One region of the Blastococcus sp. HT6-30 genome, then DNA from elsewhere that is predicted to be linked to it. Evidence: predicted binding sites of a transcription regulator. Region 1 holds the regulator's gene; the other holds the start of a gene.
The links. The regulator LexA, encoded in region 1, represses DNA repair genes until DNA is damaged. The targets are predictions, from matches to a motif close to TCGAACANNTGTTCGA.
Positions count from the first base shown of each region.

Region 2: dnaB (replicative DNA helicase) is a predicted target of LexA. The motif match lies at 2,313-2,328, and genes of this name have one in related genera.

Region 1 is NZ_CP155792.1:2,570,322-2,574,700, forward strand. Features, by position in the region: gene ABC795_RS12370 (hypothetical protein) at 161-445, opposite strand; gene ABC795_RS12375 (LysM peptidoglycan-binding domain-containing protein) at 660-1,172, opposite strand; gene lexA (transcriptional repressor LexA) at 1,380-2,141, shown strand; gene ABC795_RS12385 (hypothetical protein) at 2,145-3,149, opposite strand; gene ABC795_RS12390 (phosphatase PAP2 family protein) at 3,157-3,876, opposite strand; gene hflX (GTPase HflX) at 3,927-4,379, opposite strand, start outside.
Region 2 is NZ_CP155792.1:3,664,550-3,668,928, reverse strand. Features, by position in the region: gene ABC795_RS17750 (hypothetical protein) at 1-68, shown strand, start outside; gene rpsF (30S ribosomal protein S6) at 249-539, shown strand; gene ABC795_RS17740 (single-stranded DNA-binding protein) at 542-1,027, shown strand; gene rpsR (30S ribosomal protein S18) at 1,115-1,351, shown strand; gene rplI (50S ribosomal protein L9) at 1,363-1,809, shown strand; gene dnaB (replicative DNA helicase) at 2,413-3,783, shown strand; gene ABC795_RS17720 (transposase) at 4,187-4,379, shown strand, end outside.

The DNA of each region.
Region 1 (4,379 bases):
GGAGAACCTGAGGACCAGCCTGTGGACGGGCTTACAGCTCTGTAACTACTAGATGTAGGGGAACCCTAGGACGCGCCGCACAAGATGTGCAAGTGATCGTTTCCTCGGCGTGTTCCGCCCCGGCACTGCCGTGCGCACGCGGAACACCGGATCCCAGCAGTCACAGGACATGCCCGGCGTCTCGGACCAGCGGAAGGCTCGCGGTGGCGTCGGCACCGGCGGAGCGCCCGCCGCGAACTGCGGACACCGCCCGCGCCACGGCCACGCGCTGCGTCGCGCGAGATGCCGCGACGACGGCCGCAGCGGGTGCGGCGACAGGCGGCTCGGGCAGCCGCACGGTCGACAGCTCGCTCCACGCCGTCGCCTCGGCGCCGCCCACGACGACCCGCACGCACACCTGGCAGGTGCCCGAATCGTCATGCCGACAGCCCGGCAGCCCCTGCACACCAGGCACCGACCTGGTGGGCCTCGACGGCCTGGGGTCGGCAGGGCGGACACCGCGGCGCGGTTCTCCATGACGCTGGACTGCGACAGGCGGCGAGGGTGATGGCCAACACAGACGGCCGACGCTTCAACACGCACGGTCGAGGAGCTCGTCGGGCCGGGCTGGGCACCTCTTGCCGCGGCCGGCGGAGTCCACCGGGCTCGGGGGAGCTGACTCAGGGCAGCCGCAGGACCTGCCCCGGCAGGATCGCCGAGCCGTCGAGGCCGTTCAACAGCTGGATGCCGTCGACGACCTCCCGCACGTCCCGCCCACCCGCCGCTGCGCTCGCGATCGACCACAGCGTGTCCCCCGGCTCGACGATGACCCTCGTCGTCCCCATCAGCTCCAGGCCGGCACCGTCCCCGCCGAGCACCGCGGTCCCGAGCGCGACCACGCAGAGGACCAGCAGCAGCGCGAGGGCGGCCACGAGCCGGCGACCGCGAGCGGTCAGCCGGAGAGGTGGCAGCGCCGGCTTCCCCGGCCACCCTGCGGCATGCCCCAGGGCTACGGCGGGACGGGCGCCGCGCGCCGACCGGCCCGCGGCCCCACCTCCGGCCGCCGGTGCGACCGCGTAGGCGCGCGGGACCGGCGGCAGCACGCGCAGGTGCCGCTCCGGCCGCCGCTCGAGCCGCTCCCGCACCGCGCCGGGCATCTCTCCGCGCACCGTCGCTGCCGCACTGCCGGCCATGGCTTCCCGCTCCTCACCTGGCCGGATCCCCCCGGCCCGAACGCCTGTTCGATTCAAACGCTTGCCCGATGTCTACCGCACGGGTCCGACAGGAGCGACGCGACACGGCAACTTTCGAACACGTGTTTGAACTGACCGGCGATCGGCGCTACGGTCGCTACGACGACCAGGCTGATCAGCTGCGCGGGCAGCCGGCGAGGAGGAGACGTGACGAACTCGAGCGGGACGTCCGGCGGCCGACGCGGGAGCCGGAGCGCCGCCCCGGGGACGGCCGACGCCTCGGCGTCGGTGCGCGCCTTTCCGGACCGGACGGCCGACGGTGACGGACTCACCCAGCGGCAGCGCCGGGTGCTGGAGGTCATCCGCGACTCGATCGACCGTCGCGGCTACCCGCCCTCGGTGCGCGAGATCGGCGAGGCGGTCGGGTTGTCGTCGGCCTCCTCGGTCGCGCACCAGCTGTCGGTCCTCCAGAAGAAGGGCTGGCTGCGCCGCGACCCCAACCGGCCGCGCGCCCTCGACGTCCGGCTGCCCGGCGACGCAGGACGCGCCGCCGCCGTCGAGCCGCTCGTGGTCGGCGACGGCGAGCAGGCCTCTGCCCCGACGTACGTACCCCTGGTCGGGCGGATCGCCGCCGGTGGTCCCGTGCTCGCCGAGCAGGCGGTGGAGGACGTCTTCCCGCTCCCCCGCGAACTCGTCGGCGAGGGAACGGTGTTCATGCTCAAGGTGGTCGGTGACTCGATGGTCGAGGCGGCGATCTGCGACGGCGACTGGGTCGTCGTCCGCCAGCAGCCGACGGCCGAGAACGGGGAGATCGTGGCCGCCATGATCGACGGTGAAGCAACGGTGAAGACCTACAAGCGCCGCGACGGTCACGTGTGGCTCCTGCCGCAGAACCCCGCCTACGAGCCCATCCCCGGCGACGAGGCCACGATCCTCGGCCGGGTCGTGTCGGTCCTGCGCAGGGTCTGACCGTCAGGGACGACGACGCAGGCGGCTGCCCAGCCAGACCACGAGGGTGGCGACGGCGGCGGCGATCAACGCGGCCGCGACCGGTGAGCGGTCCGAGCGCACCAGCTCCTCGAAGCCCGGCAGCGGGTCCGCAACCGGTGCCGCCGTCGCCGCGGGCGGTGCGCCGGCCGGGAGGGGTACCACGGTGACCGCGCTGGGCAGCCCCTCGCTGGCGACCACCAGCGCGCGCGAGTCGGCGGTGAAGCTGACCGCCTCGCCCTGCGGTGACTCCGGCAGGGCCACCCGCACGGGCTCACCGGCCAGCGCGCCCGGGACGTCGGAGGCGGTCAGCGGCCACACGTAGGCGTCGGTGTAGGTGCGCAGCGCGACGGCGCTGCCGTCCGACGCGACCGCCCCACCGGTGATCATCAGCTGACCGGCCCGGCCGACCGGTCCGCCGGGGGTGCCGGTCAGCGTCACGTTCACGGTGGCGACCCGTTCCATGGGCGCCGTTCCGCCGTCGGCGAGGGCACCGGCCGGCCGGTACACACCGCTGGAGCCCAGGACCTCCTTGGTCACCACGTACGGGGTTCCGTCCGGGGTCACCAGCAGCGCTTCGGCGTCGTGCGCGCCGTCGGGATAGGTCAGCCGGTGCAGCGCGGTGCTGCCGTCGGGGCGGAGGACGTGCAGCGCGACGGTCGCGCGGTCGACGTTGTTGTCCCCGGTGTCGGCGATCCAGACGCCGCCGTCCGGTCCGACCGCCAGGTCCTCGGGGTCGTACGGGTCCACGGGGGCGGACTGGACGTCGATCACCGCGCACGCGTCGTCGAGCCCGTAGACGGCGACCTGGTCGCCGCCGTCGTTGAGCGCGAGCACCTGCTCGCCCACGGCGACGAGTCCCGAGACCTCGGCGAGGCGCGGATCGGTGATCGAGCACCGCACTGTGGGTGCTGCGCCCCCGGCCCCGGCGATCCCGGGGACACCGAGCAGGACGCCGGTCAGCGCGGTCGCCAGGACGAGCCGCCTCACGGCGCCGCTATCCGGTCCGGCCTGCTCGGGCACGGACGAAGCGTGACAGCACGAGCGCGTCCAGTGCATGAACCACGCCCAGCAGCACGATGCCCACAGCCGCTCCCACGACGGCGTCGGTGACCCAGTGGAAGTCCAGCGACACCATCGCCACACCGGTGGCGACCGGTCCGGCCACGCTCAGCCACCAGAACGTGCGCTGCACCGCCGACGGCAGTCCGTACTCGACCGCCTGCCACCGGGCGACGCCCCACATGAGCACGGCGTTGGCCACGTGCCCGGAGGGGAAGGAAGCGCCGTCGGGGTGGAAGTAGTACGACCCCGGAAAGGCCGGGGCGGTGCGACCGATGCCGTGCTTGATGGCGTAGACGCCGGCGGTGAGCACAGCGAGGGCGAGCGCGACCCGGGCGATCGGCAACCACGTCCGCCGCCGCCAGAAGAGGTAGCCGAGCAGACCGGCGAGCACCGCGAGGATGGTGACCCGCCCGCCGAGCTGGGTGACCAGCCAGACCACGGGGTAGCCCGCGGTGCCCCGCAGTCCCCAGTCACTGACGACCTCCGAGACCAGCAGGTCCAGCCGCTCCAGCGAGCCGTGGGTGAGCAGGTCGGCGGTCACGAGGACCGGGACGAGGACCGCCACGCCGACCAGCCACCACGGCGGCCGACCGGCCGAGACGACGGGCGCGGAACCGGGAAGACCGGTCTCCCGCACCGCGCCCCTCGCCACGCCGCAACCGTACCGGGCCGTGACCGGATCGTGATCGATGCGGCCGGAGGTCAGGCGACCGGAGCCCCGAACTCCTCGAGTGCGGCCGCGAGCGCTCCGTCCACCCGGGCGGTGAGCCGGGTGCCGCCGCCCTCGTGCTGCTCGCTGAGGACCTCGCCGTCCCGGTGCACGCGGGCCACCAGGTCACCCCGCTCGTAGGGCACCAGCACGTCGACGTCGACGTCCGGGTGCGGCAGACGCTCGGCGACGAGCCGGCGCAGGGTGTCCATGCCGGCCCCGGTCCGGGCGGAGACCCAGACGGCGCCCGGCAGGGCCTGGCGAAGGGCGAGGATGTCCTCCTCGCTCATCGCGTCGACCTTGTTGACGACGATGACCTCCGGGACCGCCGACGCGTCGATCTCGTTCAGCACGACGTGGACGGCGTCGATCTGGCCGAGCGGGTCGGGGTCGGAGCCGTCGACCACGTGCAGCAGCAGGTCGGCCGCGGCCACCTCTTCCAGGGT
Region 2 (4,379 bases), 1.1 Mb from region 1:
TCGTCGCGCTGGCCGCCGTCACCGCGGCGCTCGTCCGCACCGCACAGGCAGCGCGCGAGACCCGCTGATCGCCAGGCGTCACCGCGACGGCCGTCGTCGTCCCCCACGGCCGCGCCTGATGGCCGGATCCACAGCGCTGGTAACCTGAAGCCGCGCGTTCCGGCTCCAGCCGGGGCGCGCGACGCGTGTACGACCCTCCTGCTGCAGATTCCCTGCAGCCGCTGAGACCAGAGGAGGTGGGGTTCTCCGTGCGTCATTACGAACTGATGGTCATTCTCGACCCCGATCTGGAGGAGCGCACGATCGCGCCCTCGCTCGACCGGTTCCTGACCGTCATCACCAACTCCGGTGGCAACGTCGGCAAGGTCGACATCTGGGGCCGCCGTCGCATGGCCTACGAGATCAACAAGCAGGCCGAGGGCATCTACGCGGTCATCGACATCGATGCCGAGCCCGCAGCGGTCTCCGAGCTCGACCGGCAGCTGAACCTGAACGAGTCGGTCCTGCGCACGAAGCTGATGCGGCCCGAGGTCCACTGACCATGGCCGGCGAAACCGTCATCACCGTCATCGGCAACCTGACCGCCGATCCGGAGCTGCGCTTCACGCCGTCGGGCGCTGCCGTCGCCAACTTCACCGTGGCCTCGACGCCCCGGACCTTCGACCGCCAGTCGCAGGAGTGGAAGGACGGCGAGGCGCTCTTCCTCCGCTGCAACGTCTGGCGTCAGGCCGCGGAGAACGTGGCCGAGTCGCTGACCCGCGGATCGCGCGTCATCGTCAGCGGCCGCCTCAAGCAGCGCTCGTTCGAGACGAAGGAAGGCGAGAAGCGCACCGTCGTCGAGCTCGAGGTCGATGAGATCGGCCCGTCGCTGCGCTACGCCACGGCCAAGGTCACCCGCGCCTCGCGCGGTGAGGGCGGCGGCGGTGGCGGCGGCTTCGGCGGTGGCGGCGGCTTCGGTGGTGGCGGCGGCGGGGCGAGCGACCCGTGGTCGACGCCTGCCGGGCCGTCCGACGAACCGCCGTTCTGAGCAAGGACCCCGTCCCCCTCACCACTCGCGAGCTCGCGGTGGACCTCTGGACGGGGCCACACAAACCGTTCGATTCTGGAGAACCAGGTGCCCAAGCCCCCTGTTCGCAAGCCCAAGAAGAAGGTCTGCCAGTTCTGCAAGGACAAGGCGACCTACGTCGACTACAAGGACACGACCCTGCTGCGGAAGTTCATCTCCGACCGCGGCAAGATCCGTGCCCGCCGCGTCAGCGGCAACTGCAGCCAGCACCAGCGTGACGTCGCCACGGCCGTGAAGAACAGCCGTGAGATGGCGCTGCTGCCCTACACCTCGACGGCGCGCTGATCATGAGCACGATGAAGCTGATCCTCACGCAGGAGGTCACCGGTCTCGGGTCCTCCGGCGACACCGTCGAGGTCAAGGGCGGCTACGGCCGCAACTACCTCCTGCCCCGCGGGCTGGCCATCGTGGCCACCCGGGGTGCCGAGAAGCAGGTCGAGTCCCTGCGCCGGGCGCGTGCCGCCCGCGAGGTGGCCTCCCACGAGGAGGCGCAGGCCCTGGCCGGCCGTATCAACGGCCTGACCGTCCAGGTGCCGGCGCGCGCCGGTGACGGTGGTCGCCTGTTCGGCCGGGTCACCACCGCCGACGTCGCCGCCGCGGTCACCGCGGCCGGCGGCCCGGCGCTCGACCGTCGCCGGATCGAGCTGCCCAGCAGCATCAAGACCACGGGTCAGCACACCGTCACCGTGCGGGTGCACCCCGAGGTCACCTCTCAGCTGACGATCGACGTCGTCGCCGAGTAGGGAACGGGCCCTCCCCCGCGGAGGGTCGCTGCACTGCCCACGAGGGGCGCCGGACTTCCCGTCCGGCGCCCCTCGTGGCGTTCCCGGCCCTCCAGGCGTCCCAGGAGCGTCGCGGCCACCCGGGAGGTTTCCGCCGGCCCGACGGAACGGCAGCAGAGCTCCCAGAGCGCACAGGAGGCCGGGCGACGCCCTCCCCCGGGCCGCGGGGATCCCCCGTGCACCGCTGTGACTCGTGGTGCGACGGCCGGAAGTTTCTCGAGAAGTTTCTTCCGTCCACACCCGGTGGGCGGCAAGCGTGCAGGTCGCACGGGGTGATCGCCCGGAGGGGCGCCCGCCGTCCCCCGCCTCCTCCACATGTCGACACGCCTCCGTCCACCGACTTGTCCACAAGTTGTGCAGATCCACGTGCACAACGGTGGTGGACTCTCCCGCCGCGGCTTCCTAACGTCCTCTCCGGCCACCACGGGGACGGCGAACTGTCGGTCCCCTCCGGTAGGCATTGATCGAACCGACGTTCGGTCCGGCGCCGCCCGCCGAGCTCGCGTACTTCCCCTGCGCGCAGTGGTCATGCGGGCGCGCCCGCAAGGAGATGGAGGTACCCCCGTGGCGGTGGCCGACGAGTTCAGCCGACCGTCCGTGACGGCGCCGGAGTACGACCGGCAGCCGCCTCAGGACGTCGCGGCGGAGCAGTCGGTGCTCGGCGGCATGCTGCTGAGCAAGGACGCGATCGCCGACGTCGTGGAGGTCTTGCACGGCAACGACTTCTACCGTCCTGCGCACCAGGTGATCTTCGACTGCATCCTGGACCTCTACGGGCGCGGTGAGCCCGCCGACGCGATCACCGTCGCCGCGGAGCTCAACCGCACCGACCAGCTGTCCAAGATGGGCGGCGCGGTCTACCTGCACACGGTCATCGCCTCGACGCCGACGGCCGCGAACGCCGGCTACTACGCGGCGATCGTCGCCGAGCAGGCCGTGCTGCGGCGCCTGGTCGAGGCCGGTACCCGCGTCGTGCAGCTCGGCTACGGTGCGGCCGGGGGCAAGGGGGACGTCGACGACATCGTCGACCGCGCCCAGCAGGAGATCTACGACGTCACCGAGAAGCGGATGAGCGAGGACTACGCGCGCCTCGAGGACGTCCTGCAGCCGACGATGGACGAGCTGGACGCCATCGCCTCCCGGGGCGGCACCGCGCGCGGTGTCCCCACCGGCATCCGTGACCTCGACGAGTTGACCAACGGCCTGCAGGCCGGGCAGATGGTCGTCATCGCGGCCCGACCCGGTGTCGGCAAGAGCACGCTGGGCCTGGACATCGCACGCTCGGCCACGGTCAGGCACCAGATGCCGGCGGTGATCTTCTCGCTCGAGATGAGCAAGCACGAGATCACCATGCGTCTGCTCTCGGCCGAGGCGAAGGTGCCGCTGCACCACATGCGCGCCGGCACCCTCTCCGACGAGGACTGGGCGAAGCTGGCGCGCCGCATGGGTGAGGTGGCCGACGCCCCGCTCTACATCGACGACTCGCCGAACATGACGATGATGGAGATCCGCGCAAAGGCCCGGCGGCTCAAGCAGCGCAACGACCTCAAGCTCGTGGTCATCGACTACCTGCAGCTGATGACGTCGGGCAAGCGGGTCGAGAGCCGTCAGCAGGAGGTCTCGGAGTTCTCTCGCGCCCTGAAGCTGCTGGCCAAGGAGATCGAGGTCCCGGTCATCGCGATGTCGCAGCTGAACCGTGGCTCGGAACAGCGCCAGGACAAGAAGCCGATGCTGTCGGACCTCCGTGAGTCCGGCTCCATCGAGCAGGACGCCGACATGGTCATGATGATCCACCGCGAGGACATGTACGAGAAGGAGTCCCCGCGGGCCGGTGAGGCCGACATCATGCTGGTCAAGCACCGCAACGGCCCGACGGCCAACGTCACGGTCGCCTTCCAGGGCCACTACAGCCGCTTCGTGGACATGGCGAACTGAGCGGCCGTAGGGCGACAGGTCAGAGGCCGCCCGCCTCATCGGGCGGCGTCAGCGAACGACGCGGGAACGTCAGCACTGGCGACGCTCGGTGTCATCGGGCCTGTGGGCAAGTGACGTCCAGGCGTCACCGGGCCCTGACCAAGCACGGCGTCCGCCGGCGGGCGCTCGGCACTGGGCGGGTGCAGGTCACCTCTAAGTACAGGCGCAGGTCTGGGCCCATCGCCTTTCGGGTCTGGTCGACAGGCCGGGGTTGCGGGCCCGTCCCGGTATCCTTCCGGGCAGGGCGCATCAGTCGCCCCGGGAACGCACAGGGTCCCAGCCAAAGCGATCTCGAGCGGGGCCTCCGGGACTGCTCCCGGTTCGGTCGACTCCTTGCCTGTGAGGCTCCGGCTTCGCTGGAAGGATCAGCACCGTACCCAAACGGTTCCCGCCGGAGTTCCGGCGTGACGTGATCGCCGTGGCCCGCAAGGGCGAGGCGTCGGTCTCCCGAGTCGCGCGCGACTTCGGGATCTCGGAGTCCTGTCTGCAGCGCTGGTTGAAGATCGCCGACCGGGAGGACGGGCTCGCGCCACCGGCCTCAAGCGATCGCGGCGGAA